DNA from 3 places in the Streptomyces caeni genome. Region 3 is predicted to be linked to each of the others. Evidence: riboswitches for the same ligand, from Rfam matches in the RefSeq annotation. Region 3 holds a riboswitch; each other region holds the start of a gene.
What was found. A riboswitch is a leader RNA that binds a small molecule or an ion and turns the genes downstream of it on or off. The one in region 3 is predicted to bind cobalamin.

Region 1 (10,049 bases), on a different contig from region 3:
CGGCGCCTTGAGCGCCGCGTTGCTGGCCATGCGGCCCACGACGAGGCCGGCCGCGGCTGCTGCGACGATGGCTGCGGTGGCGGCTGCGGTCGCCGCTGTGACAGTGCGCACCCGTCCAGTCTCGCGGTGGAGCCCGCCCCCGGCCAGTGGGAGGACGGCGCGGGTGACCCCGCCGGGCGCGTCCGGGCACGGCCGTCGCCGCCCCGGCCCTTACGGCTGCCCGTATCCCCGCAGCCGCTCCCCCACCTCCGCCACCTGCTCCCGGGTGAGCAGTGCCGGTGTGAGGCCGGGTACGGAGGACGCCGCCAGCCAGACGCGGCACATCCACTCCAGTTGGGCGGTGCGGTCGTAGGCCTGGGTCAGCGACGACCCGTGGGCGAGCGTGCCGTGGTTCTCCAGGAGACAGGCGCTGCGGCCCCTCAGGGCCCGGAGGGTGTTCTCGGCCAACTCGGGCGTGCCGTAGGTCGCGTACGGGGCGACCCGGACCGGTCCGCCGAGGGCGGCGGCCATGTAGTGGATCAGCGGCAGCTCCGGGACCAGGGTGGAGACCGCCGTCGCGTGCACGGCGTGCGTGTGGACGACGGCACGCGCCCCGGTGGTGCGGTAGACGGCCAGGTGCATCGGCAACTCGCTCGTCGGACGCAGCGAGCCGAGCACCTGCCCGCCGTCGAGGCCGACACCGACCGCGTCGCCCGGCGTCAGCCGCTCGTACGGCACGCCCGTGGGTGTGACCAGCACGATGTCTCCGACGCGGACGGAGACGTTGCCCGACGTGCCGACGACCAGCCCGTCGGCGACGGTGCGGCGGGCCGTCGCGACGAGTTCGTCCCACGCCCGCGCCACCTCGTCCGCGGTATCCGTCCCGCCCCACCCCCGGCCGCCCGCCGCGTCCTCCGGTACGGCCCGTGCGTCCCGTGCGTCGTCTCGCTGCTCAGCCATGACGCGATCCTGCCAGACGCCGCGTACAGCCCGGTGACGGGACCGAGCGGACCCGAAGGCTTCCGGAGGGTGGAATTCCGCCTTCGTTCGAGAGCGCCACCGCCGCCGCCCCACCCCAAGCGGAGCCGCCACACCCCGATCGGTACACCTCCCGGCCCGCCTTCGTTCATCTTCTGTTCATCCAGGTTACGTACGGTCCACGCGCCACTGACGTCCCAGAGAAGCCCGGGTAAATGGAACACATCACGCTCCTCCTCGGAATCGTGATCGTCACCGCTCTCGTGTTCGATTTCACGAACGGTTTCCACGACACGGCCAACGCGATGGCCACGACCATCTCGACCGGTGCCCTCAAGCCCAAGACGGCGGTGGCCATGTCCGCCGTGCTGAACCTCGTCGGCGCCTTCCTCTCGGTGGAGGTCGCCAAGACGATCTCCGGCGGCATCATCAACGAACAGGGCATACGCGTCGAAGTGATCTTCGCGGCCCTGGTGGGCGCGATCCTCTGGAACCTGCTGACCTGGCTCCTCGGCCTGCCGTCGAGCTCCTCCCACGCCCTCTTCGGCGGCCTGATCGGCGCCGCCGTCACCTCCGCCGGCTGGTCCGCGGTGAACGGCTCGACGATCGTCACCAAGGTCCTGATCCCCGCGGTCGCCGCGCCGATCGTGGCGGGCCTCGCCTCGATGCTGGCGACGCGCCTGTCGTACACCTTCAGCCACCACGCCGACGAGAAGGCGAGCGCGAAGGGCTACCGCGCCGGGCAGATAGCCTCGGCCGGTCTGGTCTCCCTGGCGCACGGCACCAACGACGCACAGAAGACGATGGGCGTCATCACGCTGGCACTCGTCACCGGTGACGTCGTCGCCCCCGGCTCGAACCCTCCCACCTGGGTCATCGTCTCGGCCGGTACGGCCATCGCGCTCGGCACCTACCTCGGCGGCTGGCGCATCATCCGCACGATGGGCAAGGGCCTGACGGACCTGGCCCCACAGCAGGGCTTCGCCGCCCAGACCAGCGCCGCGACCGCGATCCTCGCCTCCTCCCACCTCGGCTTCTCGCTCTCCACCACCCAGGTCGTCTCCGGCGCCGTCATGGGTTCCGGCCTCGGCCGCAAGGGCGCCGCGGTGCGCTGGTCGACCGCGACCAGGATGCTCGTCGCCTGGGTCCTGACCCTTCCGGCCGCCGGCCTGGTCGGCGGCGCCGCCGAAGTCCTCACCAAGCAGGGCTCCTGGGGCACGGCCGCCACGGGAGTGCTGCTGGTCGCCGGCGCCGGTGTCATCTGGGCCCGCTCCCGCCGCAAGCCGGTCACGGTCCACAACGTCAACGACGTCGAGACGGAGCCCTCGGGCGTCGTCACGACCGCGATCGCCGCGGTGATCCCGCCGCCGGCGAGCCCGGTCACGACGGACGACACCGCGGCGGAAAGCGCCGCGACGGACGGCGCCGACCCGAAGACCACCCTCCAGGCCCCGGACGGCCCCTCCGCGGAGCCGACCCGCCCCGCGACGGTATAAGGGAGTACACCCCCATGAAGATCGACTGGGCAGCCCTCGGCTCCGTCTTCGGCGTCAGCCTCATCGTCACCGTGGCCCTGGTGGGCCTGTTCACCCTGGGCGTCGTCGGCCTCACGAAGAAGGAGACGGCGCGTGGCGGCACGGCCGCCCTGGCGGCCACCGGCGCGTACGTCTGCTTCGCGGCGTGCGCGGCGGCGGTGTCGTACGGGATCTATCTGATCGTGGCCAAGTAACCCCCGCAGCTCGTCCGCACGCTCGGGCGCGCACGGCCAAGCCCCCGCAGTGACGATCACTGCGGGGGCTGATCTTTGTTAGATATATGCCGATTTGCTACGGTCTACCCCGCATACGACCACGTCGAAAAGACAGGTGGCGAAGCGGCATGACTCTGGCCGCCTACGCCCAACTCACCTACTCTAATGGATGAGTTGCTGCCCGACGTTGGCCGCCCGACCAGCCGAAGACGACGTGTAGCAGGGAGCGACATGGCCAGGGACATCGATCCGAGCCTGAACCGACGCAGGCTCCGTATCGAGTTGCGCAAGGCGCGGGAGGAAGCCGGTCTCACCCAGCGGGAGGCGGCCGACGCGCTGGAGTGGTCACTGTCGAAACTGATCCGGCTGGAAGCCGGCACGGTCAGCCTCAGCGTCACGGACCTGCGCGCCCTGCTCCAGCTGTACCGGGTGACGGACCCCGGGCTGGTGGGCGAGCTGGAGGAGGCGGCCCGCGGCTCGAAGGGGCCGTCCTGGTGGGCGCCGTACAGCGACATGGTGCGGCCGCAGTTCGCCCAGTACCTGGGCTACGAGAGCGCCGCGACCTCGATCCGCTTCTACCACCCGTCGGTCGTCTACTCGCTGTTCCAGATCGAGGACTACACGATGGCCCAGCTGGAACCCCGCGAGACCGCCGAAGTGGCCCGGCGCTCGGCGGAGCTGCGCACCACCCGGCAGGAGCGGATCTTCGACGGCGAGCAGGGGCCCGACGTGAGCATCGTGCTGGACGAGGCGGTCGTGCGGAGGGTCATCGGCGGACCGGGGGTGATGCGACGTCAGCTGGAACACCTCAAGACGATGTCCCGGCACCCCAGGGTCACCATGCGCCTGCTGCCGTTCACGGCGGGCGCCCACTACAGCATGGGCGGGTCCTTCACCCTGCTCGGCTTCAAGGACGACGACGACCTGCTCTATCTGGAGGGCGCCACCGGCAGCGTGGCGAACCGGGACGACCTCGACCTCACGTCCCGCTACCAGGAGTGCTTCGAGGACATCAGCAACAAGGCGTACGACGGTGACCGGATGATCGAGCTGATCGACGCGGTCAAGGAGAGTCTCGACAACAGCTGAAGCCCGGGAAGAACGGCCCGGGCGGACAACGGGGAGGGGCCATGGCGGCCTTGGGGATCGCTGACTGGTACAGGCGGCTGCGCACGCTCCGCTTCGTCGCGACGGGCAGGCCGCCGGGCGTCCCGCCGCGGCCCGCCGGGCCGCACGAGGGCGCCCCCGCGCTCCATGAGGCGGAGCACACGGGCGGCGAGGACGGCACACGGCTCCCGGGCGGCCGTCTGCTGCTGGGCACGGCGTGCGGCAGCGTCCTGCTGTTCGGCATCGCCGTGTCCGCCCGGGTGGCGCCCAGCCTCGCGCTGGACGCTCTGACCCCCCTGACCACGACGGTGGTGGGGGTGCTCGGCGCGGCCGCCGTCACCGCGCTCGCGGCCTGCGTCGGCCGGTCGCTGCGCGGCCGCTCGTCGGCGCCGCGCGCCCCCGGGCTCAGCGGGTCCCCGAGCCCCGCGGACGAACCGTCGCCACAGCCCGGTCGAGAACGCGGAGACGCTCCGTGACGGGGGTGAGGCCCCACCACAGGCCGGCGCTGGCGGCCGCGACGATCGTCACCACGAGCCAGACCAGGGCCCGCGCCGTGGATCCCGGTACGAGCAGCGCGGCGAGCGCTCCGACGCCCACCGCGAACACCCCCGTGGTCAGGGAGAAGAGTGCCAGCGGGGCCGCCGCCGACAAGGACGGGCGCGGAGTGCGGGGACCGCCCGCGCGTGCCGAGACATCCCTGGCCCTGTCTGCCATACGGGTCCCCTCCCGCCCTCTGGACGGCCCCTTCAGAAACCGTCGGCCGCCGGGTTCTCAAGTCCAGCCAGCAAACCACACCACGCGGAACGGCGAAAGACGAGCACCGGCCCGGCCCGCCGTTTCGAGTCACGCACGAGCACGTGCGCTGTCTCCACGGTCACTTCGACACAGTCGTTGTTGTCCCCTCCCGAGTGACTGCTCTTGCGCCACACCCGCCCCGTCGGGTCCCTGCCGATCACACCGACCTCCACTCACCAGTCAGCGCACCGACACAGCGTCCTCACCGTGACGCTCCCGAGCGCCGTGTCCCACCGCTGCCACAGGCAACAGAGGCCCGGCCACACCAGGTTCGTCTCCCCGCAACGAATCACCCAATGCCGCTCGTCGGCGCTCTCCGCGTTGGTCATACCGATTCGTTCGTAGTGCCGTCCCTAGTCTTCCCAGCTTCTCCGCGCGGAAAGAGCGCAGAAAGCGCCGATTCGGGTGGCTGACGATATTTCAGCGGTGTGGGGCTCAGCACACCGCAGCGTCGCAGGTCAAGACCCAGTTGACGGGTGTTCCGGAGGCGTGGTGGACTGCCGGGGCCACCACGGCGGCAGGAGAGGAAGCCGGTGCAAGTCCGGCGCGGTCCCGCCACTGTCACCGGGAAGGAACGTCCCGGGAGCCAGGAACTCTCACCGCCGGTCTCATCGAACCAGGGCGTGGACACCCTGAGTGAGGACATATCGCCATGCGCGGCTGCCGATCGAGGTTCCGTACCCGCCCCCTGCCCGACCCCACGGTCGGCTGAACCGATGGGTGCCGATCGCGTCTTCGCGTACGGCGCCGCCGCCGGCCTCCTCGGTGACCTCCTGCTCGGCGATCCGCGCCGAGGGCATCCGGTCGCCGCGTTCGGGCGGGCCGCGGGCGTCGTGGAGCGGGTGTTGTGGCGGGACCACCGCGGGTGGGGCGCGCTGCACACCGCCGTGTGCGCCGGGGGCGCCGTGGCGACCGCGGCGCTGGCCGCGTCCGCCGCGCGCCCCTCGCGCGCCGCGTCCCTGGCCCTGACCGCCGCCGCCACCTGGGCTGTTGTCGGGGGGACGTCCCTGGCGCGGGAGGCGCGGGCCGTCGGGCACTCCCTGGAGGCAGGGGACATCGAGGCCGCCCGTGCGCGGCTGCCCCATCTGTGCGGACGGGACCCCCAGGCACTCGACGCCGACGGGATCGCGCGGGCGGTCGTGGAGTCCGTCGCCGAGAACACCTCCGACGCCGTGGTGGGCGCGCTGGTGTGGGGAGCCGTCGCCGGTGTGCCCGGGCTCGTCGGCTTCCGTGCCGTCAACACCCTCGACGCCATGGTGGGTCACACCTCGCCCCGGTACCGGCGGTTCGGGTGGTCCTCCGCCCGGCTCGACGACCTCGCCGGATGGCCGGGGGCGCGGCTGACCGCCCTCCTCACCGCGGCCTCCGGCCCCGACCCGCGCGGCGCCGTGCGCGCCTGGCGTGCCGACGCCGCGCGGCATCCGAGCCCCAACGCGGGCCCGGTGGAGGCCGCGTTCGCGGGCGCCCTGGGCGTACGGCTGGGCGGAACGCTGTCGTACGGGGGCCGTGTCGAGCACCGGCCCGTCCTCAACGTGGCGGGGAGCGCGGTGCGCACGGACGACATCGAACGGGCGGTACGGCTCTCCCGCCGGGTGAGCGGGCTCGCGCTCGGCGTCACCCTCGCCGGGCGCCTCATGGCCCGACGGCTTCTCTCGAAGGGACGGACGTCATGAGCGGCGGACTCCTCGTCGCCGGCACCACCTCCGACGCCGGCAAGAGCGTCGTCACCGCCGGGATCTGCCGCTGGCTGGTACGGCAGGGAGTGAAGGTCGCGCCCTTCAAGGCGCAGAACATGTCCCTCAACTCCTTCGTCACCCGCGAGGGTGCCGAGATCGGGCGGGCGCAGGCCATGCAGGCCCAGGCGTGCCGCATCGAGCCGACCGCGCTGATGAACCCCGTACTGCTCAAGCCGGGCGGCGAGCGAAGCAGCCAGGTCGTGCTGCTCGGCAGGCCGGTCGGCGAGCTGAGCGCGCGCGGGTACCACGGGGGGCGGCAACGGCAGCTTCTCGGCACCGTCCTGGACTGCCTCGCCGAGTTGCGGGGCACCTATGACGCGGTGATCTGCGAGGGGGCCGGCAGTCCTGCCGAGATCAATCTGCGGCGCACCGACATCGTGAACATGGGGATCGCCCGCAACGCCCGGCTCCCCGTCCTCGTCGTCGGCGACATCGACCGCGGTGGCGTCTTCGCCTCCTTCTTCGGCACGGTCGCGCTGCTCTCGCGCGAGGACCAGGAGCTCGTCGCCGGATTCCTCGTCAACAAGTTCCGCGGCGACGTCTCACTGCTGGAGCCGGGGCTCGACATGCTGCACGGGCTCACCGGACGGCGGACGTACGGCGTGCTGCCGTTCCGGCACGGCCTCGGGATCGACGAGGAGGACGGGCTGCAGGTGTCCCTCCGGGGTGCCGTGCGCGAGTCGCGGATCGCCGCGCCGGTCGGCGAGGACGTGCTGCGGGTCGCCGTGTGCGCCGTCCCCCTCATGTCCAACTTCACCGACGTGGACGCGCTGGCCGCCGAGCCGGGCGTGGTGGTCCGGTTCGTGGACAGGCCCGAGGAGCTGGCCGACGCCGACCTCGTCGTCGTCCCCGGCACCCGCGGCACCGTCAGGGCCCTGGAGTGGCTGCGCGAGCGCGGCCTGGCGGACGCCCTGGTGCGCAGGGCCGCGGAAGGACGCCCGGTCCTCGGCATCTGCGGTGGCTTCCAGATCCTCGGCGAGCACATCGAGGACGAGGTGGAGAGCCGCAGGGGACACGTCGACGGGCTGGGGGTGCTGCCGGTGCGGGTCCGGTTCGCGCGGGAGAAGACCCTGACCCGGCCCTCCGGCGAGGCCCTCGGCGAGCGCGTCGAGGGGTACGAGATCCACCACGGGGTCGCCGAGGTCACCGGTGGCGATCCCTTCCTCGACGGCTGCCGGGCCGGTCAGACCTGGGGCACCCACTGGCACGGCTCCCTGGAGGCGGACGGTTTCCGGCGGGCGTTCCTGCGCGAGGTGGCGGCCGCCGCGGGCCGCCGCTTCGTGCCCGCGCCCGACACGTCGTTCGCCGCGCTGCGCGAGGAGCAGCTCGACCGGCTCGGCGACCTGATCGAACAGCACGCGGACACGGACGCGCTGTGGCGGCTCATCGAGTCGGGCGCGCCGCCAGGACTGCCCTTCATTCCCCCGGGAGCGCCCGCATGAGCACAGTGTTGTTGTTGTCGACCGCCGACACGGATCTGCTGGCGGCCCGTGCCTCCGGCGCGCCCTACCGGATCGGCAACCCGGTCCGGGTGGACGTCGACACCGAGCTGCCCGCCCTCCTGGAGGGCGCGGACATCGCCGTCGTACGTCTGCTGGGCGGCAAGCGAGCCTGGGATCACGGGCTCGCCCGGCTGAGGGCCTCCGGTGTCCCGACCGTGCTGCTGGGCGGAGAGTCCGTGCCCGACGCCGAGCTGATGGCCGAGTCGTCCGCGCCCGCGGGGGTCGTGTCCGAGGCGCTGCGCTACCTCGTGGAGGGCGGCCCCGCCAACCTCGCGGAAATGGCCCGGTTCCTGTCCGACACCGTGCTGCTGACCGGCGAGGGGTTCGTCGAGCCGCGCACGATGCCCGAGTACGGGGTCCATGGGGAGCGGGGGCACGTCGAGGGGCGGCCCACCGTCGGCGTGCTCTTCTACCGGGCCCATGAACTGAGCGGCAACACAGCCTTCGTGGACGCGCTGTGCGACGCGATCGAGGCGAAGGGCGCCAACGCCCTGCCGGTGTACTGCGGTTCGCTGCGCGGCGCCGACCCGGGGCTGTACGCACTGCTGTCGGGGGCCGACGCCCTGGTGGCCACCGTCCTCGCCGCCGGCGGCACGCACGCCTCCCAGGCGTCGGCGGGCGGCGGAGAGGAGTCCTGGGACGTCGGGGCACTCGCGGACCTCGGTGTCCCGGTGCTCCAGGGCCTGTGCCTGACCTCCTCCCGCGCCGCGTGGGAGGAGTCCGACGCCGCCCTCTCCCCCATGGACGCGGCCATGCAGGTCGCGATCCCGGAGTTCGACGGCCGCCTCGTCACGGTCCCCTTCTCCTTCAAGGAGCAGGGCCCGGACGGCGTACCGGTGTACGCGGCCGACCCGGAGCGGGCGGCGCGGGTCGCCGGGATCGCCGTACGGCACGCGCGGCTGCGGCACACGGCGAACGCCGACAAGCGGATCGCGCTCGTCTTCACCGCCTACCCGACCAAGCACTCGCGGGTCGGCAACGCGGTCGGCCTGGACACGCCCGCGTCGGCGGTACGGGTCCTGGACGCGCTGCGCGACGCGGGGTACGCCGTCGAGGGGCACCCCGCGGAGGGCGACGAGCTGATCCACCGGCTCATCGAGGCCGGCGGCCACGACGTGGAGTGGCTGACGGAGGAGCAGCTGGCCGCCGCGCCCGCGCGGGTGCCCCTCGCCGACTACCGGGCGTGGTTCGAGGCTCTCGACCCGGAGCTGCGGGACGCGATGACCCGGACGTGGGGCGAGCCGCCGGGCGGCCTGTACGTCGACGGTGACGACATCGTGCTGGCGTCGCTGCGGTTCGGGAACGTCGTCGTGATGATCCAGCCGCCGCGCGGCTTCGGCGAGAACCCGATCGCGATCTACCACGACCCCGACATGCCGCCGTCGCACCACTACATGGCGGCGTACCGCTGGCTGGAGGACACGTTCCGGGCCGACGCCGTGGTGCACATGGGCAAGCACGGCACCCTGGAGTGGCTGCCGGGCAAGGGCCTCGGACTCGGCCGGGGCTGCGCGCCGGACGCCGTCCTCGGCGAGCTGCCCCTGGTCTACCCCTTCATCGTCAACGACCCCGGCGAGGGCACCCAGGCCAAACGGCGCGGGCACGCCACCGTCGTCGACCACCTCGTACCGCCGATGGCGCGCGCCGACACCTATGGCGACCTGGCGAAACTGGAGCAACTGCTCGACGAGTACGCGCTGGTGTCCGACCTGGACCCGGCGAAGGCGCCCGCCGTACGGGCCCAGATCTGGACCCTCGTCAAGGCCGCCGAGCTGCACCACGACCTGCACGTGGACGAGCAGCCGGACGAGGACGCGTTCGACGAGTTCGTCATGCACATCGACGGCTATCTGTGCGAGATCAAGGACGTGCAGATCCGTGACGGACTGCACGTGCTGGGCGGCGGCCCGGTGGGCGGGCCGCGCGTGAACCTGGTGCTCGCCGTGCTGCGCGCCGCGCAGGTGTGGGGCGGCCGGGCGAACGCGCTCCCGGGCCTGCGGGCGTCGCTCGCCGGGCAGTTCGGCCTGGTGGAGAAGGACCTGCTCGCACGGCCCGGCGCCCCGGTGAAGGTGCCGGCCGAGCTGACGGACCTGGTCGAAGGCCCCGCCCGTACCGCGGCGGACGCGATCGACCTCCTGGAGGTGCTGTGCCGCCGCCTCACGGAGGGCATGGAGGCGCGGGCCTGGGACGCCGGGGCCGTGC
Region 2 (10,049 bases), on a different contig from region 3:
CGGCACGGTCGCCGCGTACGGCGTCGCCTCCCCGACCAAGAAGCACTTCGGCGGCTCGGCGAAGGAGATCCCCGGCATCGGCGAGATCGGCTACATCGGCCTGACGGCGTTCGTGCTGAACGTCGCGGTCACCGTGGTGCTGACCCTCGTCCTGAAGGCGGTCAAGGCTCCGGAAGGCGTCGACGAGACCCAGCCGGGCGACTACACGGCGGACGCGGGCGACCCCGGGGTGCAGGTGGAACTGCCGCCGGCCACGGCGGGCACCGCACACTGAGCCGGACCTGAGGACGGGCCGCCGGAGTGATCCGGCGGCCCGTTGTCGTACCCGTCCTGCACACTGACCCTCATGGACATCGCGATCCGGCAGGCGGAACCCGGGGACTACGAGACGCTCGGGGAGATCACCGCACAGGCGTACCTGCGAGACGGCCTCCTGGACTTCGGGGAGAGCGACGAGTACCTCGGTGAGCTGAGGGACGTGGCCAAGCGGGCCGCCGCCGCGGAGGTGCTGGTGGCGATCGAGCGCACGAGCGTCCCCTCTGCCCGGGGGAGCGTGCTCGGCGGGGTGACCTTCGTGCCGGACGGGGGCCCCATGGCCGACATCGCCCGCCCCGGGGAGGCCGAGATGAGGATGCTCGCCGTCTCCCACGCGGCCCGGGGCCAGGGGATCGGCGAGGCCCTCGTACGCGCCTGCGTCGACCGGGCGCGGGCCACGGACGGCTGTGTCCGGATCGTCCTGTCGACCCAGCGCACGATGCGCACCGCCCACCGCATCTACGAGCGCCTGGGCTTCGTCCGCACCCCCGGGCGCGACTGGACCCCCGTCCCGCACCTCGACATCGCCCTCCTCACCTATGAGTTGCCCCTCTGACGCACCCCGAAGCCGACAAGACACAACATCTGGGGGTGGCATCGAACCCCGACACAAGATGTATGCTCATGCTCGCTGTCGCCGCAGGGGAATCCGGTGCGAATCCGGAACTGTCCCGCAACGGTGTACTTGTGCATGCTCGCCCCCGTGTGCGCGCACGAGCGTCAGTCCGAGGACCTGCCGACAGCGCGCCCGGCCGTCCGGCCCGGCGCCCTGACGTCCGGGCCTCGTGGAATGGGCCGGTGACGCGACGCCGCGTGCGCTCGTGAACCGCCCCGCCCTCCGCAAGGCCCCGTGCCGAGCGAGGGAGAGCCCTACGTGACCATCGCGCCAGCCGACCCGGTTTCAGCGACTGCGTCCACGACACCGGCGGTGACCGGCGAAAGGGACGGTCCCGGTGCCGCGCTGCTGCGGACCCTGACCGAGCTGACCGCCGACCTTCCGGACGCCGACCCGGGCCGGGTCACCGCCGCCGCGCTGCGCGGCCGGTCGGCGCATGCGGACGAGTCGGAGCTGCGCGAGCTGGCCACGGAAGCGGCCGCCGGCCTCATCTCCGAGGACCCCTCCTACTCAAGGCTGGCCGCCCGGCTGCTGACGATCGGGATCCGCGCCGAGGCCGCCTCACAGGGCGTCACCTCGTTCACCGAGTCCATCGCCGCCGGCCACCGGGAAGGGCTCATCTCCGACCGCACCGCCGCGTTCGTGCGCCTGCACGCCGACCGGCTCGACGCGCTCGTGGACCCCTTTGCCGACGACCGCTTCGGCTACTTCGGGCTGCGCACCCTGCACAGCCGCTACCTCCTGCGGCACCCGATCACCCGCAGGACCGTCGAGACACCGCAGTACTTCATGCTGCGCGTCGCCTGCGGCCTCGCCGAGGACACGGTGCTCGGCTCGGAGCCGGGCTCCCGGCCCGTGGACGAGGTCGCCGCGCTCTACCGGCTGATGAGCCGCCTCGACTACCTCCCCTCCTCCCCCACGCTCTTCAACTCCGGCACGCGGCACCCCCAGATGTCGTCCTGCTACCTCCTCGACTCCCCGAAGGACGAGCTGGACTCCCTCTACGAGCGCTACCACCAGGTCGCCCGCCTCTCGAAGCACGCCGGTGGCATCGGGCTGTCGTTCTCCCGCATCCGCTCCCGCGGATCCCTCATCCGCGGCACCAACGGGCACTCAGGCGGCATCGTCCCGTTCCTGAAGACCCTGGACGCCTCGGTCGCCGCGGTGAACCAGGGCGGCCGGCGCAAGGGCGCCGCCGCGGTGTACCTGGAGACCTGGCACTCCGACATCGAGGAGTTCCTCGAACTGCGGGACAACACCGGTGAGGACGCCCGCCGCACCCACAACCTCAACCTCGCGCACTGGGTCCCGGACGAGTTCATGCGCCGGGTCGAGGCCGACCGGCCGTGGTCGCTGTTCTCACCGTCCGACGTGCCGGAGCTGGCCGACCTGTGGGGCGAGGAGTTCGACGCCGCCTACCGGGCGGCGGAGGCCGCCGGGCTCGCCCGCAGGACCATCCCGGCCCGCGATCTGTACGGCCGCATGATGCGCACGCTCGCCCAGACCGGCAACGGCTGGATGACTTTCAAGGACGCCGCCAACCGCACCGGCAACCAGACGGCACGACCGGGCCACGTCATCCACTCCTCCAACCTCTGCACCGAGATCCTGGAGGTCACGCACGACGGGGAGACGGCGGTCTGCAATCTGGGGTCGGTCAATCTCGGCGCGTTCGCCGACGCGGCGAGCGGTGACCTCGACTGGGAGCGGCTGGACGCCACGGTCCGTACCGCCGTCACCTTCCTGGACCGCGTCGTCGACATCAACTACTACCCGACCGCGCAGGCGAGCCGCTCCAACTCCGAGTGGCGCCCGGTGGGCCTGGGAGTGATGGGTCTGCAGGACGTGTTCTTCAAGCTGCGCCTGCCCTTCGGCTCACCCGAGGCGAAGGCGCTGTCCACCCGTATCGCCGAGCGCATCATGCTCGCCGCGTACGAGACCTCCGCCGACCTCGCCGAGGTCCACGGCCCGCTGCCGGCCTGGGAGAAGACCCGTACCGCGCAGGGTGTGCTGCACCCCGACCACTACGATGTCGAACCGGCCTGGCCGGAGCGCTTGGCGGCGCTGCGGAAACGGATCGCGGCCGTCGGCATGCGCAACTCGCTGCTGCTCGCCGTCGCGCCGACCGCCACCATCGCGTCCATCGCGGGTGTGTACGAGTGCATCGAGCCGCAGGTGTCCAATCTGTTCAAGCGCGAGACGCTGTCCGGGGAGTTCCTCCAGGTCAACTCCTACCTGGTCGAGGATCTGAAGAAGCTGGGCGTCTGGGACGCCCGCACCCGGGAGGCGCTGCGCGAGGCGAACGGCTCGGTGCAGGACTTCGCCTGGATCCCCGAGGACGTGCGGACGCTGTACCGCACGGCATGGGAGATCCCGCAGCGCGGGCTGATCGACATGGCCGCCGCCCGCACCCCGTTCCTGGACCAGGGCCAGTCCCTGAACCTGTTCATGGAGACGCCGACCATCGGCAAGCTCTCCTCGATGTACGCATACGCCTGGAAGCGGGGCCTGAAGACGACGTACTACCTGCGCTCGCGCCCGGCGACCCGCATCGCCCGTGCCGCCCGGGCGGCCGTCCCCGTGCAGCAGGCCGCCGCGGACCCCGGCGCGGTCGCCTGCTCCCTTGAGAACCCCGAGTCCTGCGAGGCATGCCAGTGATGTCCCTCCACCCGCCGAAGAAGAGCGCGAACCTGCTCGACCCTGGCTTCGAACTGACCCTGCGCCCCATGCGCTACCCCGACTTCTACGAGCGCTACCGGGACGCCGTCAAGAACACCTGGACCGTCGAGGAGGTCGACCTCCACTCGGACGTCGCCGACCTCGCCAGACTCACCCCCGCGGAGCGGCACCTGATCGGCCGGCTGGTCGCGTTCTTCGCGACGGGCGACTCGATCGTGGCCAACAACCTCGTGCTGACCCTGTACAAGCACATCAACTCCCCCGAGGCGCGGCTGTACCTGTCCCGCCAGCTTTTCGAGGAGGCCGTGCACGTCCAGTTCTATCTGACGCTGCTGGACACCTATCTCCCCGATCCGCAGGAGCGCGCAGCCGCCTTCGCGGCGATCGAGAACATCCCGTCGATCCGCGAGAAGGCACGGTTCTGCTTCCGGTGGATGGACTCGGTGGAGAGTATCGACCGGCTGGAGACGGCGACCGACCGCCGCCGCTTCCTCCTCAACCTCATCTGCTTCGCGGCCTGCATCGAGGGCCTGTTCTTCTACGGGGCCTTCGCGTACGTCTACTGGTTCCGCGGCCGCGGCCTGCTGCACGGTCTGGCCACGGGCACCAACTGGGTGTTCCGCGACGAGACAATGCACATGGGATTCGCCTTCGAGGTGGTCGACACGGTGCGCAAGGAGGAGCCGGACCTCTTCGACGACGCGCTGGGGCGGCAGGTCACCGACATGCTGCGGGAGGCCGTCGAGGCCGAGCTGCAGTTCGCGCGCGACCTGTGCGGTGACGGCCTGCCGGGCATGAACACCGAATCGATGCGGCAGTACCTGGAGTGCGTCGCCGATCAGCGCCTCATGCGCCTGGGCTTCGCCCCGGTGTACGGCTCGGAGAACCCCTTCTCCTTCATGGAGCTCCAGGGCGTTCAGGAGCTGACCAACTTCTTCGAGCGGCGCCCTTCGGCGTACCAGGTCGCGGTGGAGGGGACCGTCGACCTCGACGAGGACTTCTGACCACCTGCCTCCTCGCGTGCCTCCCCGGCCTGCCTGATCCGGCGGTCGACACGGCGTTCGTGCGCGATGCCGATCAGTGAGGGCAGGACGAGGAGGACGAGGAGGACGAGGACGGTGAGCATTCCGGTGAGGGCTTCTGCGTGTGTCGCATCCATGGACACCACTGTCCCGCCGGATGCCCCTTACCGTGAGTGGCAGGACTGCCGCACACCCTCGAATTACTGCCACTTCTGCGGCACACTGGTCCCATGCTGAAGAACGTGGCGGCCGTCCTCCTCGACGGCGTGCACCCCTTCGAACTCGGCGTCGTCTGCGAGGTGTTCGGCATCGACCGCAGCGACGAGGGACTGCCCGTGTACGACTTCGCGGTCGCCTCGGCCGAGGGGCCCGTGCTCCGTGCCAACTGCGGATTCACCCTGTCCGCCGCGCACGGGCTCGAACGGCTGGAGGAGGCCGACCTGATCGCCGTGCCGGCCGGGGAGACCTATGTGTCGCGGTCGTACCCGCCGGAGCTCCTGGACGCGCTGCGCCGGGCCGCCGGGCGCGGGGCCCGGGTGCTCAGTGTCTGCTCCGGCGCCTTCGTGCTGGGCGCCGCCGGGCTGCTGGACGGGCGGCGCTGCGCGGCGCACTGGCGCCATGCGGACACACTCGCCCGGCGCTTCCCGCGGGCCGTCGTCGAACCGGACGTGCTGTACGTCGACGAGGATCCGGTGATCACCTCCGCGGGCACCGCGGCCGGCATCGACGCCTGCCTGCACATCGTGCGCAAGGAGCAGGGGCCGGACGTCGCCAACAGGATCGCCCGGCGCATGGTGGTACCGCCGCACCGCGACGGCGGCCAGGCCCAGTACATCGAGAGGCCGCTGCCGCGGTCGCAGTGCGACACGGTCGCGGAGGTGCTGGCGTGGGTGGAGCGGCACCTCGACGAGGAGGTGACGGTCGAGCAACTCGCCGCCCGCGCCCATATGTCGCCGCGCACCTTCGCCCGCCGGTTCCAGCAGGAGACCGGCACCACCCCGTACCGCTGGATCCTGCGCCAACGGGTACTGCTCGCCCAGGAGTTGCTGGAGCGCACCGATGAGACGATGGACGCGATCGCCGACCGCACCGGCTTCGGCACGGCGGCGGCGCTGCGCCATCAGTTCGTCCGCGCCCTGGGCACGACGCCGAACGCCTACAGGCGCACGTTCAGGGGCCCGCAGGCCGCCTGAACGTGCGCCCGCGCCTCACCGGGACAGGGCCTTCAGCAGCAGCCGGCGCGGGCGGAGCGTGATCCCGATACGGAGCCTGTCGTCGGAGCCCGGCGCCTGCTCGAAGCGGTACGCCGACGCCATCGCCGCCGTGATGAGCGTGAGTTCGGCCATCGAGAAGTGGTCGCCCGGGCACTTCCGGTTGCCCACCCCGAAGGGGCTCATCGCGTACTTGGGCACGTCCTTGGCCCGCTCCGGCAGCCAGCGGTCGGGGGCGAACTCCTCGTGGCGCTCGTACGACCGTGGATCGCGCTGGATCGCGTAGGGGCTGTACACGACGTCCGACCCGGCCGGAATGCGATACCCACCGAGTTGCGTGTCGGCGACCGACCGCCGCGTCAATATCCATACGGCGGGACGCAAACGCATTGTCTCGACGATGACATTCGCGGTGTGCGTCAGCTTCGGGATGTCCTCGAATACGACCGCCCGGTCACCCACGACAGTTTTCACCTCGTCGTGGATCTTGTCCGCCTGTTCGGGGTGATCGGTGAGGACCTGGAGGAGCGACATGACCATGGAGCCGACTGTTTCGCTGCCTGCCGTGACTATCGCGACGACCTGGTCGTGGATCTCCTGCTCCCCAATGGGCTCGCCATTCTCGTCCTTCGCTTCCAGCAAAGCCATCAGCAAATCGTTCGGTTTTTGACCGGACGCCCGGCGGGCGGCGACGATCTCGTCGACCAGGAGATGCAAATCGGCCAAAGCCCGGTTGAATTCGCGATTGGCCGGAATCGGCAGCCGGTACAGCGGCCCGAGCGGCATGACCATCCGCTGGTACATGCCGCTGAAGAGCGTCGCGAGGGCGGCGCAGATCCGGTCGGCCCGCGCGTCCATGTATGTGCCGCCCATCAGGCAGCGGGCGGTGACGCGGACGGCCACCCGGAACGCCTCCGCCGTGACGTCGAAGGGCCGGCCGGACCGCCAGCGCTCCACGAGCGCCTGCGCCTCCTCCGCCATGACCGGTCCGTAGCCGGGAATGGCGTCCTGCCGGAAGGCGGGCTGGATCGCCCGCCGCTGACGCTGGTGCAGCGGGCCGTTGCTGGTGGCCACGCCCCGCTTGCCGAGCAGGCCCTCCAGGGACTCCCACAGGGGGCCGCCGATGTGGAAGTCGGGGTTCAGCGCGAGCGCCCCGGTGAGCGCCGGGGTGGTGATGGCGTACACCGTCTTCGGGCCGAACCTCAGCCGTACGACGTCGCCGTCGTCGCGGAGCCGGGACAGGAAGCCCAGTGGGTCGCGGGCCAGTTTCCAGCCGTGCCCGAGCCCGGGGACACCGCCGGCCGCGAGGGGCGCAAGCCGCCCCTCCGCCGATGGACCGGGCCGCGGGGGCGCCGGCTCGCCGGGGGGAGCCGGGGGGTTGGGAGAGGATTTCCGGGTCATTTCTCACCTGCCGCTTGATTGTCGACGTACGGGGGTGTCGAGCGGTCGTCCCAGCTGTCGACCATGTACCGGCCGGACTCGTGGTGGAACCAGTACACGGTGCTGAACCAGTTCCGCATATTCGCGACGATCCTCTTCACTGCGGTGCTCAATTCGCTTCCCTGCACGGTCCCGTCGGCGAGTGCGTCCGCGAACCGCAGCGCATCCTTCTCCGCGGCGAGGAAATCGGATATGCAGCCCTCGACCCTTCGCCGCACCTCTTCGGCGGCCTCTTCGGGCGTCAGTCCCCGATGGTGAATGAGACTGATTCCGAGATTGTGGACCTCTTTGCCCGCGATTTCCTTGGGAAGCGAACACAGGTCGTTGTACCAGGCGGCGAATTCCTGGCTCAGCAGTGCCGCCCGCCGGTACGCGGGGTGTTTCCGTACGGCGTCGGGCATTTCGTGCCGCGCACTCGGCTCAAGCAGATCGGTCCAGATCCAGTGCGCGAAGGTGAGCCGCCGGAGTTCGAGATAGGCGTCGACGGTCGGGACGGTGCCCGAGGTGCGGTTGCGGAACTCGCGGTCGTACGCCTCGATCACCGCGTGGAAGTGCCGGGCGAAGCGGGCGTTCCACTTCTCACTGAGGAACGAGTACAGCCGCATCACACTGTCCGCGAGCCCTGCGACCAGGGGATCCACGTGGTACAGGTGGGTCCGTGGGGAGTCGAGGGCGGCATGCAGCTGCAGCTTCAGCCTCCGCCAGGCGGTGGGCCGCCGGTGGACGATGTCGCGGTCGTGCCGGTCGTCCCAGACGAAGAACCACGCACTGTAGTCGGCGATCGCCTGCAGGACGTCGTCGGGCGCGCCGATGTAGTAGCCCGCCATGAGGTCGGTGTAGCGCAGGCCGTCGGCGTGTTCCTCGACCTTGTCCGCCGGCATGAGCCGCTTTTCCAGCAGCCAGGAACGCGTCTTCTCCTGCAGACGGGGCCAATACGGGTGCAGTCGGCGGGGAAACGCGGCCTCGATCACCGGCAGGGAGAGTGCCGGTGGAACCGCGACCACCCTTGTCATGGATGAAGTGCTGTACGGGAAAGCTGGCACGGACAAACCCCTCTCAGCCGCCAGTCGGCGCTCCGCCCCCCCTGCCGTGCCGGGCGTGCGCCCGTTGCGTATCTCAGCGCTTTCCATTCAGCACCACAACTGACCGCTGTGGGAACGGATTTGCTCCACGCACTACCCCACTGTGCCGAGAATGCCCCCTCGGTGACTGATTATTGATCAATTGGCATGTCCAAGGGCTCGAATGTGCGTCGCACATATGAACGACGCCTGGCCGGGGGAACCCGGCCAGGCGTCGGCGTCGGTATCGGCGTCGGGGGCTCTCCCGCCCCCTCGGCCGGCTCAGTCGTTGGCCACCACGGGGTAGCGCGGCGCGTTCTCGGCCATCTGCCGCAGGGCGTCCTTGCGCTCCCGCTTGGACAGCCGGTCGATGTAGAGGTAGCCGTACAGGTGGTCCGTCTCGTGCTGCAAACACCGGGCAAAGTACCCGGTACCGCGCACCTTGACGGGGTTGCCCTTCTCGTCCTGCCCCGTCACCTCGGCGTAGTCGGGGCGGGCGAGCGGCGCGTACGCGGTGGGCACGGACAGGCAGCCCTCGTTGCTGTCGTCCAGGCGGCGCCGGTCGGCGGGCAGGTCCACGAGCCGTGGGTTGCAGACGACGCCGACATGCCGGACGCCCTCGTCGTCCTGGCAGTCGTAGACGAAGACCTTCAGGTCGACGCCGATCTGGTTGGCGGCGAGTCCCACGCCCTCGGCGGTGCGCTGGCTGGCGAACATGTCCGCCACCAGCCGCTCCAGTTCCTCGCCGAACTCCGTGACGTCCGCGCACTCCTTGTGCAGCACCGGGTTACCGACCACCGTGATCGGCCGCGAGGTGCCGCGCTCGCGCCAGGCTGCCTCGCGCTCCTGGCAGTCCTCGGTGTCGATGACGAAGCCCTCGTCGTCCACGGGGAGCACGCCCGCGTGCTGCTGATCGGTGTCCTGCTGCGCCATGACGACGTACGCCTTCCTGCAACCTTGGAGAAACCTGCCCGTACAGCCTACGGGGCGGGGCCGGGTGCCTTCCCCGGGATCCTGGGGCGGGACGGTGTCAGCAGACCTCTTCGAGGTCCCGCCAGTCCCGGGAGTCCGGGCTGTCCGCGACCCAGCCGTCGAGCAGCCCGCGCACCAGGGAGGCGGGCGCCGCGATGCCGCACTCGCGCTCGGGCACCCACAGCTGCCCGTCCGTGCGGTGCCCCAGCGGTCCCGGGTGCCCGGGCTCGCTGTGGTCGTGCGGGTCCAGGTGCTCGCCGTCGCCCTCGTCGGACGGCATCCGCGACTCGGAGCACATCCGGCACAGCAGCCGCACGGACGAGGACCAGTCCTCGGCGGCGAAGCCCGCGTCGGCGGCCAGCTGCTCCAGTGCGTCCCGGTCGTCCTCGGTCTCGGCCTCCAGCAGCACGACCCAGGTGGGCACCGGCGAGGGCGCCCACAACTCGATCTCGTCGAAGACGGGGTAGGCGTGCCCGGCGGCCGTCGTGCGCTCGCCGTGCGGGACGCCGTCGTGCAGCACCACCTCGCCCCAGCGACGCCCGGAGGACGGCAGCGGGATGGAGAGCACCTCCATGCGGGCGGGGTCCAGCCGGCGCCCCCAGACGACCTCCGCCTCACCCTCCGGCGACAGCCGCACCGCCGCGCTGCCCAGCTCCATGCCGAAGGGCTCTCCGGAGGCGGTCGCACCGCCGGGCACCCGCAGGCCGTACGCCTGCCAGGCTCGGCGGGCCAG
Region 3 (10,049 bases):
GCCTCGGCGGCCGGGGCGTTGGGAGCGTTCCTGAGCAGGGCGATCGGGTAGTCGTTGACCGCCTCGGCGGACTCGGGGAACTCCACGCCCCGCACCCTGCCGCCGGCCGCCTTCACATCCGTCCGGTAGACGAGGGCGGCGTCGGCCTCCTTGAGCTCGACCTTGTTCAGAGCGGCCTTGACGTTTTGCTCGTAGGAGACCGGGGTGAGCCTGAGGTGGCTCGCGTCCAGGGTCTTCTGCGCGGCGGCGCCGCACGGCACCGTCTTGTCGCACAGCACGACCTTCAGGCCGGGCCGGGTGAGGTCCTTGAGGGAGGAGATCTTGTCGGGGTTGCCCGGCAGGGTGGCGATCTCCAACTGGTTGCGCACGAAGGTGGCGGGCGTGCCGGAGACGCCGCCCGCGTCGGTGACGATCTTCATCGTCTTGGGGCTGGCCGCGGCGAAGACGTCGGCCGGGGCGCCGCCGGTGATACTCGCGGCGAGGGTGTCGCTGCCGCCGAAGCTGAGGGCCACCTTCGTGCCCGGGTGTTCCTTCTCGAACTTCTCGCCCAGCGCGGTGAAGCTCTCCTTGAGGGAGGCGGCGGCGAAGACGGTGACCGTGCCGGACGGCTTCGACGACGAGGACGCCGAGGAACCGGATGCCTTGCCGGAGCCGGGGCCGGACCCGGACGAGGCGGAGCAGGCACTCAGGGCCAGCAGCGCGGCGGCCGCCGAACCGGTCACCTGCAGGGTCCGGCGACTTCGGCGTACGGAACGGGTCATCACGGCTCCACTTCCTCTCTTGTGCGGAAGGAACCCGGTGGACCCTCCGATGTGCCGATCACATTGTCGCAGATGCCAGCTGGAATCCTCCTCCCGCCTGGCACGAGCCGGTTGGTGCGTCTGGAAGGGTGTGCACATGCCATCACACCCCTGATCCACCGCCCCGGATCGCGCCCCGGGCGTGATCCGGAGCCGGCCCGCGGTCCGCGGCACACCCGCCGCGTACCGCTCAGGTCCGGTCGATGTGCACGTTCGTCGACTTCACACGGGCCGTGGCCTCCGTCCCGACCTCCAGGCCCAGTTCCTCCACGGCCTCCCGGGTCAGCAGGGACACCAGACGGTGCGGCCCCGCCTGGATCGTGACCTGGGCGGCCACGTCACCGAGCTTGACGGCGGTGACGATGCCGGGGAACGCGTTGCGCGCCGAGGTGTACGAGGGGGCCTCCTCGTCGCCGGCACGGGCCAGCTCGACCGAGAACGCCGCCAGGTCCCTGCCGTCGATGACGCGACGCCCGCTCTCGTCTCGCCGGGTCGCCATCCGCCCCGCGTCCGCCCACCGCCGCGCGGTGTCGGGGCTCACCCCCAGTAGACGGGCGGCCTGACCGATTGTGTAGGACTGCATGGGCGCCAAGATAGGCGCACTCACCGCCCCGGCCGAAACGGCCCGGGGTGACCGCCGGCGTGCCGGATCCCCGGAAACCGACGTGGCTACCCTCACCCGCATGGGATGATCCGGCGGCATGGGCGTGTCCTGGGCGGTGCGGAGCGTACGCGCGGCGGTGTTCTCCGTCGTCTGCGTGCTGCTCGCCGCCGGGGGCCATGCCCTGGCCACCGGCGCCGTTCCGCAGGTGTGGGTGGACGCGGCCGCCTCCCTGCCCGTGTTCGCCGCCGCCGTGGCGCTCGCCGGGCGTGAGTGCTCGCTCCGTGCGATCGCCGCCGCGATGCTCACCGTGCAGGGTGCCCTCCACCTCGCCTTCGCGGCGGCCGGACCGTCTCATGTGCCGATGCGCATGCCGGGCATGTCCCACGCCATGCACATGGCCTGTGCGCCGTGCGTAACGGCCTCTCACGTCGTCGCCGCGCATCTCGCCGCCGCGCTGCTCGCCTCCTGGTGCCTGCGGCGCGGCGAGGCCGCCCTGTGGTCGCTGCTGCGCAAGGCGGTCACCTTCGTTCCGGGCCTGGTCGCCTGGTGGCGGCGCACGGCGCCGCCGCCCGTTTGCGTCGGAGCATCGCGCCCGCACGGCCGCAGACGCCATCCGCTCGGGCAGGCGCTGCCGCGCCACGCCCTGACCAGGCGCGGCCCACCCCCGGTCGCCCCGTACGCGATCTGAACCCCCCATTATCGAACACCAGTACGGAGTGTGCCCCGTCATGTCCCCGATGCGTACCACCCTGCGCCGTGCCGGCACCGTCGGCGCCCTCGCCGCCGCCTGCGTCCTCACCGCGGCGGGCGCGGCCTTCGCGCACGTCACCGTTCACCCCGAGAGCTATGCCAAGGGCGCCACGGACGGCGTGCTGACCTTCCGGGTCCCCAACGAGCAGGACACCGCCGCCACCACCAAGGTCGAGGTGTTCCTGCCCACCGACCACCCGATCCTGGGGGTGCTGGTCAGCCCGCAGAACGGCTGGACCGCGCAGGTGACCACCACCAAGCTCAAGAAGCCCGTCACCACGGACGACGGCACCATCACCGACGCCGTCTCCCAGATCACCTGGACCGGCGGGCGCATCCGCCACGGCCAGTACCAGGACTTCGACGTCGCCTTCGGCCGGCTGCCCGACGACACCGACCGGTTGACCTTCAAGACGCTGCAGACCTATTCCGACGGCACGGTCGCCCGCTGGATCGAGGAGACACAGGGTGCGGAGGAGCCGGAGAATCCGGCGCCGGTGCTCCGGCTGACCGCCAAGGGCGGCGCGGAGGAGGACGGTCCGGCGGCGTCCTCCTCCACCGGCACGGAGAAGACGGGGACCTCCACCACCAAGGCCGCCTCCTCCGACGACTCCACGGCCCGCGGCCTCGGCATCGCCGGCCTGGTGGTGGGCGTCCTGGGCCTGGCCGCCGCGGGCTTCGCGATCGTCCGCGGCCGCAGCCGCACCTCGGCGTCCGAGGAGAGCGACGACTGAGGCGGTGACGGCGCTGTGCGGCCGCTGCGCTCTCTGGGACCCGACAGACGCAAAGAGCGCAGCGGCTGCGAGAGCCCGTCGTCGTCGAGCACGAGTGCCGACGCGGCCGCCCGGGCCGCCACCGCCGGGCGGCCGAGCGCACCATGTCCTGGCTCGGTGGCCGCCGCTGCGCCGGCTGTAACGACCGCTAATTGGTTTGCCGCCGGCCGGCCCGGTCGGATAGGAAGCCTGCATGCTGAGGGGCGGCAAGGTCGGGCTCAGGGCCCGGCACGAGGACGACATCCCGATCCTGCAGGCCGAGCTCTACGACGACGTGGTCAACCACTCGCGGGCCGACGGCCGGCCGTGGCGGCCTATCACGCCCGGCTCGAAGGACTCGCCGTTCGTGGTGGACGACAAGGAGCAGCGGCACGTCCCGTTCTCCGTGGTGGAGCTGGACGGCGGCACGCTGGTCGGCGACGCGATGCTGTGGGACGTCGACAACCACAACCGGTCCGCGCACATCGGTCTGGGGCTGCTGCCGTCCTCACGCGGCAAGGGCTACGGCACCGACGCGGTCGCGGTGCTGTGCCACTACGGTTTCGTCGTGCGCGGCCTGCAGCGGCTGCAGATCGAGACGCTGTCGGACAACGCCGCGATGCTGCGCTCCGCCGAGCGCAACGGCTTCGTCCGCGAGGGCGTGCTGCGCTCCTCGGCCTGGGTGATGGGCGAGTTCCTGGACATGGTGCTGCTCGGGCTCCTCGCCCAGGACTGGAAGCCGGACCCCAGGGCCCGGGCCGCCGCCCGGCGGGCACGGTGAGCCGGCCGCCGGGCAGCAGACCGATCGACGCGAGCGCGGCCGGCCAACGATTACGGCGACCCGGCCGGCACCTGACGCTCCCACGCCCGCGGTCCGGCCGGATCCGGCGTCAACTCCCGTCGGCGGGGCGGGGAGCCCACCGTTCCTCGACCTTCGCCAGCCGCCAGTAGGCGAGGGCGGCCGCCCACACGACCACGAACAGCCCGACGATGACGAAGCCCACGTTGCCGAGGTCGAGCCCCGCTACCCAGCCGGTGACCGCGTCCCGCAGGTCCAGCTTGTCGTGCAGGACGCCGACCAGTTCGATGGTGCCGATCAGGAAGGCCACCGCGATCGACAGTCCGGTGATCGTGAGGTTGTAGAACACCTTGCGCACAGGGTTGGAAAAGGCCCACTGGTAGGCGAAGTTCATGAACGTGCCGTCGAGGGTGTCGAACAGGCACATCCCGGCGGTGAACAGCAGCGGCAGGCACAGGATCGCGTACCAGGGCAGTCCGGCCGCCGCACCCGAGCCCGCCATCACCATCAGCGTGACCTCGGTGGCCGTCTCGAAGCCGAGCCCGAACAGGAAGCCCAGCGGGTACATCTGGCCGGGGCGCGAGATCGTCCTGGTGAGGCGGCCGAGAACGCGGTTCATGAACCCCCTTGAGTCCAGGTGCCGTTCGAGTTCCTTCTCGTCGTACCTTCCCGAGCGCATCGACCTGAAGACCTTCAGGATGCCGGTGAGGGCGACCAGGTTGAGGGCGGCGATGAGGTAGAGGAACGCGCCGGCGACCGTGGTCCCCATGAAGCCGAGGACCTGGTGGGTGTGGGAGTTCTCGTTCGTGACCCGGTCGGCGAGCTGGGTGCCGGCCGCGATCATGACAGCCAGCAGGACCACCACGCTGGAGTGGCCGAGCGCGAACCAGAATCCGACGGTCACCGGCCGCTTGCCCTCGGCCATCAGTTTGCGGGTGGTGTTGTCGATCGCGGCGATGTGGTCGGCGTCGAAGGCGTGCCGCATGCCCAGGGTGTACGCGGTCACCCCGAGCCCGATGCCGAACGCTTTGGAGCCGACCGCGTAGTGCTCCGGCACCACCAGGAGGAACAGGATTCCGAAGGCGGCCACGTGCAGGGCCGCGATCAGCGCCAGCAGCGCGGCGGTTCGCAGGGTGTCCTCGCGCCGCCACCGGAAGGACGCAGGGTTGGGCAGGGTCATACGGTCACGCTCCAGCACCTCGTGGATCACTTCGTGAGATGCCGTGGCCGGTCTCCTGGCTGACGGATCACCGCGCCCGTCCCAGCCTTCCCGGCCGTGTACGGCCAGTGGCGCCACCCGCGAACGGGCGGCACGGAACGGGAACTCCCCGATCACAGTGGCGAGGGCCGCTCCGGCCTGAGCCCCTGAGGGCTTTCACCGGTCTTCCCGAACACCACGGCCCGCCCACCTTAGGGCGGACCCGGCAACGCCTGCAAGGTTGCACAGTTGCGCAGATGTCTTGAGGTATCGAAGATCACACAGGGGCACCTGGGACAATGGTCCGCATGCATCTCGTCCCCGCCGAACGCGCCGGCCGGCGCATCATCGACGGCAACCGGGTCTGCCAGGCCATCGAGGCCATCGGTGAGCCCGGAGCCGTGCGTGCCTGGGCCGACCGCTTCTCCCTGCTCGCCGATCCCGGCCGGCTCGCCCTGCTGCTCGCCCTGCACCGGGCCGGGCCGCTCGCCGTCTCCGATCTCGCCGTGGCGACCGGCATGAACGACCCTGCCGTCTCGCAGGCGTTGCGGCTGCTGCGGACGGCCGAGGTGGTCGCGGGGGAGAAGCAGGGGCGGATCGTCCGCTACCGGGTGACCGACCCGGTGATGCTGGAGCTTCTGAAACAGGTGACGTGACGGGCCATCACCTCAAGGCCACGGGCGCGCTCGGGCGGGCCCCGGCCCGAGGGCCGTCACTTCGGGTCCGCGGTCCCGCGCTCCAGACGGATGTCCTGGCTCGACAGCGTCATCGGCGACGCGGAGAAGGCACGCAGCCGGACGCGGGTGCCCTTCGCGGGCAGGACCAGACGGCCGCCCGGCGCACGGAGCCGGTAGGTGGCCGTGGCGTGTCCGGGCACGGACGACGGACCGCGCAGCACCGTCCAGTAGCGGCTCATGCCCTGCCCGGTGGTCACCATGAAGTGAGGCTGGAGAGCCGCGTCGCCGGTGTTGCGCACGCGGACTGTGAGCGTCTCCACGGTGAGGGGGGTGCGGGTCGAGCCGAGCGCCTGCATACGCAACGGCGGAGAGCCGGTCGCCGCCACCGTGACGGCCACCAGGGACGGCAGCAGCAGGGTGGCGGCCAGCGCCGTGCGGGCCGCCGGGCGGCCCCGCAGCAGCCGCGGCTGCCAGGCGGTGGTGAAGACGGTGGGGGGCACGGTGACGGCGGCCGCGAGCCACAGCGGCGTCATCAGCAGGTAGTAGCCGTCCTGTGAACGGGTCGCCAGGAAGAACGAGCACCAGGGCAGCACGGTCGCGGCGGGGCCCAGCCGGCGCACGAACAGCACGAACACCGCCAGCAGGCCAGCCGCCAGCAGCATCCCGGCCTGCGAGTACCACACCAGGCGGTCGCTGCCGTCGGTGAAGTAGAGCGAGATGTCGACCAGCCCCTGGCCGTGGATCACCGCGCCCTGGGTGATCGGCAGGGCGATGCCCGCGGCCCAGCCGCGCGGTTCGGTCACGATGAAGTACGCGTTGATCAGCAGCCAGGTGCCGGCGGCCGTGCCGGCGATCCGCGCCACGGCGAGGGCGGCCCCGCGCCCGCCCAGTTCGCCGCGGCGAAGCGCGTAGACCCCGGCGAGCAGGAACGGCGCGAGGAACCATGGCAGTTGCTGGCTCGCGCAGGCCGCCCCCAGACAGGCGGCCCGTGCCCAGTCGGCCGGACCGCCCTCGCCCATGCGGGTCCAGCGCACCACCACGGGGATGAGGAAGGCCAGCGCAACGACCGCCGGGTAGCCGAGCCGGGCGTACGTCGGGACCATGCCGAAGCCCAGGCACACCATGGTGGCCGCCGAACGCCACGGTGTCGGCAGCATCCTCCACAGGACGACCGCGCCCAGCACGATCGCGCTGGTGGTGACCAGCGTCTCCGGCAGCGCGCCGTGGCCGGCCCACAGCAGCGGCGCGGTCAGCATCAGGGTCAGTGGCGGGTAGCCGTACGTGAAGTCGTAACCGCCGTGCACCGTCGCCGTGTACGCGATGCCGTGACCGAACAGCCAGGGCCACGGCTGCCCGTACACCGGCCGGCCGTGGAGCAGTTCGCGGGCGGCCTGTGTGGTGAGGATGGACTCGTCGCTGAACCCGTGCTTCACGGAGAGCGCGCAGTAGGCGAGCGTGACCGCTGTGACCAGGACCGTCAGGTCGAGGCGAGCCAGTGCACGGGCGCTCCGCACGACCAGCGTCAGCACACCGGTGGCCAGGATCGACGCGTAGCACATCGAGATGACCGCGGCGACCGCCAGGTGGTGACTGGCGGCGGAGGACCACACCGCTCGGGTGCCGATGAACAGGCTGATGTCCGCGAGCAGCGTCAGGACGCGATGCCACTGTGCGGGAGTCTCCTCCGGCGCGGTCATGAGCGGGCGCGTCCACCGGTCCTTTGCCGGCGGCCTTACTTCTGCCAAGTGCACGACAGGGAACGTAAGCGGACATGATGAACATCAAGCCGATGAAGGTGAAGAGTCCGGTATGAGGGCAGTAAGAAGCATCTGTCCTTGGTGCGCGTCCGGTGCGGGACGGGTGCGAGGGTTGGCACACGAGGGCGGCATGCGAGGGGCGCCTTCCGGCCGAAGTGACGGCCGGGACTGTAGCGGTCCGTGTCGCTGTTGGGCCGAACGGGTGACCATGCGTAAGAATTGACCGGTGCAGACGATGAGTGCGAGCCACCCCGGGGAGGGCCGGTGAACAGTCGCGATGTCACCGACGAACAGTGGGAAGGGCTCGCCCAGGTCGTTCCGTTGCGCGGACGGGACGCCTGGCCGTCGGCGGTCGGCCACCGGTCCGTACCCGAGGCCGAGACCGAGGCGCGACGCCGCTTCGTGGTGCTGCGGGTCAATGTGTTCGCGGACGCCCGCGAGGTCGCCGAGACGCTGATGGCGGGGGTGCCCGTGCTGCTCGACCTCACGGGCGCGGAGACCGAGGTCGCCAAGCGGGTGCTGGACTTCAGCACCGGCGTCGTCTTCGGACTCTCCAGCGGGATGCACCGGGTCGACCGCAATGTGTTCCTGCTGACGCCGCCGGGGACCGAGGTACGCGGGCTGATGGAGGGGGCCGGCGTCCCCGGAGTGTGAGGCCGGGTCCGTGGGCGGGCCGACGGCTCGCTCGATCGTGGGAAGCGTGCGACGGCGGAACGGTTCGCCCCGAGCACGACGGCCTACGGTCCGGACATGACCGTCTCCTTCGCGCCGTCCCCGCCCGGTTCGGCTTGTCTCGCGGATGCGCGGCCGGACCGGCCGCGCGTCACCGAGTTGCGGCTGTCCGCGTTCGCCGGTCACCGGCGGGCCGTCTTCGCCCTGGGACCGCTGACGCTCTTCACGGGACCGAGCGGCTCGGGCAAGTCGCGGGTGCTGCAGGCGTACGAGGCGCTGGCGCGGCTCGGCGGCGGGGCGGGGCTGGCCGAGGCGTTCCCCCGTCCGGCGGCCTGCGTTCCCGAGCGGGCACGGCCCGACGCCCAGCGGCGGCGCGGCTTCCGCATCGGCTGTACGGCCGACGGCCCGCAGGGCCCGGTCCGGCTGGATGTCGCCGTCCAGGCCGAGCCCGATCTGCGTGTCGTGGGTGAGCGGTTGACGTCCGGCGGACTGGTCCTGCTGGAGACGGCCCTGCGCGACCCCGGACGTGCGAGCGTGCAGGCGGCCTGGCACACGGCGGGATCCTCCCCGGTGACCCGCGGTCCGCTCCCGGACGACCGCCTCGGCACCGCCCTGCTGCCGCTGCGCGTGGCCGGCCGGACGGACGGCCAGCGCCGAGTGCTGGCCGCGGCCGAGCAGATGGTCGTCGCCCTGCGCTCCGTCTTCGCCTGCGATCCGAGCCCCCGCCGGATGCGTGCTCCCGCCCCGTCGGCCGCGGGCCGGCTGCTGCCGGGCTGCGACAACCTGGCGGCCGTGCTGCGGCGTACGCGCGCGGAGTGCGCCCGGCGGCACGCGCTGCTGGCCTCGGCGGTCGGGGCCGGGTGCGCGGGACGGGTCGTGGATCTGCTCGCGGAGCCGCTCGGTGACGGCACGGTGCGCGCGCTGCTCGACCGCGGGGACGGGCTGCGGACGCCGCTGGAGCTGCTGGGCGACGGCGAACTGCGGTACGCGGCCCTGGCCCTCGTCCTCCTCACCGGCCCCGGCGTGCTGGAGGTCGACCCGGCGGGGGAGGTGCCCGCGGCGCTGCAGACGCTCACGGTGCTGGCGGACGGCCTCGACCGCTGTATGGACCGGCGGCAGGCGCGGCAACTGCTGGAGCTGGCGGCGCGGATGTGTGAGCGCGGCCATATCCGGCTGGTGGGCGCGGTGAGCGAGGCGTCCTGGGCGGCGGGGGTGGAGGGGGTGACGGTGGTAGACCTGAGCCCGTGACAGAAGAACCCCGGCGGCACGACGACCTGGACGTGGCGCGGCTGCAGCGCCGGCTCGCGGAGTTCGCCGCGGCACGCGACTGGCAGCGCTACCACACCCCGAAGAACCTGGTGGCCGCGCTCAGTGTGGAGGCGTCCGAACTGGTCGAGATCTTCCAGTGGCTGACGCCGGAGGAGTCGGTCCGGGTGATGGAGGACCAGGGTACGGCGCACCGGGTGACCGACGAGGTCGCGGACGTGTTCGCGTATCTGCTCCAACTGTGCGAGGTGCTGGGCATCGACGCGCTGGCGGCGCTGGACGCGAAGATCGACCGCAATGAGGAGAGGTTCCCGGCGCCGGGCGCGGACTGAACGACGCCCCCCGAGCCAGATCGTCACTCTACGGAGTTATGGAATGGTTCCCACCTCTCAAGTTGTCCACAGATTTCGGAATAGCTCTGGCTTTTCGTGCCCTGTACCTTCACTCTGGGTAGTGGACAACGGAGTTCGGGTAGACGTGCACCAGCGCGTCGGGACGGAGCGGGGGCAGCGCATGGACGCGGTGCGGCTCATCGTGGCGAGCAGGCGTGCCCTGGCGGGGAGCGAGGACGGGCCGAGGATCATGGCGGAGGCGTGGCAGGCGTATGCCCTGGCACAGGCGATGGGCAGCCGCCTCGCCGTCTCGGGCCCGCCCGAACTGCGCGGCGAGGCACTGGGGTTGACGGAGCTGGCGGGCCGGGGCTGCGGCGTTCTGGACACGCCGCCCCTCGACGTGGCCGATCTGCGTGCCGCTCAGCTCACGGACCTGGGAGAT

Region 1: linked by a shared signal. The riboswitch ahead of ACFSL4_RS16525 (cobalamin biosynthesis protein) and the one ahead of nicT (Nickel transporter NicT) in region 3 are both predicted to bind cobalamin.
Region 2: linked by a shared signal. The riboswitch ahead of ACFSL4_RS06550 (ribonucleoside-diphosphate reductase subunit alpha) and the one ahead of nicT (Nickel transporter NicT) in region 3 are both predicted to bind cobalamin.

Annotation. Positions count from the first base shown of each region.
Region 1 covers NZ_JBHUDX010000046.1:67,105-77,153, forward strand. The annotation lists gene ACFSL4_RS16490 (alpha/beta hydrolase) at 1-111, opposite strand, end outside; gene ACFSL4_RS16495 (class II aldolase/adducin family protein) at 211-939, opposite strand; gene ACFSL4_RS16500 (inorganic phosphate transporter) at 1,173-2,453, shown strand; gene ACFSL4_RS16505 (hypothetical protein) at 2,468-2,686, shown strand; gene ACFSL4_RS16510 (helix-turn-helix domain-containing protein) at 2,939-3,796, shown strand; gene ACFSL4_RS16515 (hypothetical protein) at 3,838-4,290, shown strand; gene ACFSL4_RS16520 (DUF397 domain-containing protein) at 4,561-4,782, opposite strand; cobalamin riboswitch at 5,086-5,224, shown strand; gene ACFSL4_RS16525 (cobalamin biosynthesis protein) at 5,326-6,282, shown strand; gene ACFSL4_RS16530 (cobyric acid synthase) at 6,279-7,787, shown strand; gene cobN (cobaltochelatase subunit CobN) at 7,784-10,049, shown strand, end outside.
Region 2 covers NZ_JBHUDX010000016.1:63,309-73,357, forward strand. The annotation lists gene mctP (monocarboxylate uptake permease MctP) at 1-274, shown strand, start outside; gene ACFSL4_RS06545 (GNAT family N-acetyltransferase) at 347-871, shown strand; cobalamin riboswitch at 934-1,070, shown strand; gene ACFSL4_RS06550 (ribonucleoside-diphosphate reductase subunit alpha) at 1,190-3,589, shown strand; gene ACFSL4_RS06555 (ribonucleotide-diphosphate reductase subunit beta) at 3,580-4,614, shown strand; gene ACFSL4_RS06560 (hypothetical protein) at 4,527-4,769, opposite strand; gene ACFSL4_RS06565 (GlxA family transcriptional regulator) at 4,863-5,825, shown strand; gene ACFSL4_RS06570 (bifunctional albaflavenone monooxygenase/terpene synthase) at 5,841-7,244, opposite strand; gene cyc1 (epi-isozizaene synthase) at 7,241-8,296, opposite strand; gene def (peptide deformylase) at 8,627-9,277, opposite strand; gene ACFSL4_RS06585 (tetratricopeptide repeat protein) at 9,375-10,049, opposite strand, start outside.
Region 3 covers NZ_JBHUDX010000026.1:141,611-151,659, forward strand. The annotation lists gene modA (molybdate ABC transporter substrate-binding protein) at 1-761, opposite strand, end outside; gene ACFSL4_RS10955 (TOBE domain-containing protein) at 991-1,383, opposite strand; gene ACFSL4_RS10960 (hypothetical protein) at 1,502-2,092, shown strand; gene ACFSL4_RS10965 (YcnI family copper-binding membrane protein) at 2,133-2,888, shown strand; gene ACFSL4_RS10970 (GNAT family N-acetyltransferase) at 3,121-3,687, shown strand; gene nicT (Nickel transporter NicT) at 3,797-4,885, opposite strand; cobalamin riboswitch at 4,914-5,119, opposite strand; gene ACFSL4_RS10980 (ArsR/SmtB family transcription factor) at 5,212-5,559, shown strand; gene ACFSL4_RS10985 (hypothetical protein) at 5,616-7,277, opposite strand; gene ACFSL4_RS10990 (cell division protein SepF) at 7,602-7,991, shown strand; gene ACFSL4_RS10995 (AAA family ATPase) at 8,088-9,257, shown strand; gene ACFSL4_RS11000 (nucleotide pyrophosphohydrolase) at 9,254-9,607, shown strand; gene ACFSL4_RS11005 (DUF6099 family protein) at 9,789-10,049, shown strand, end outside.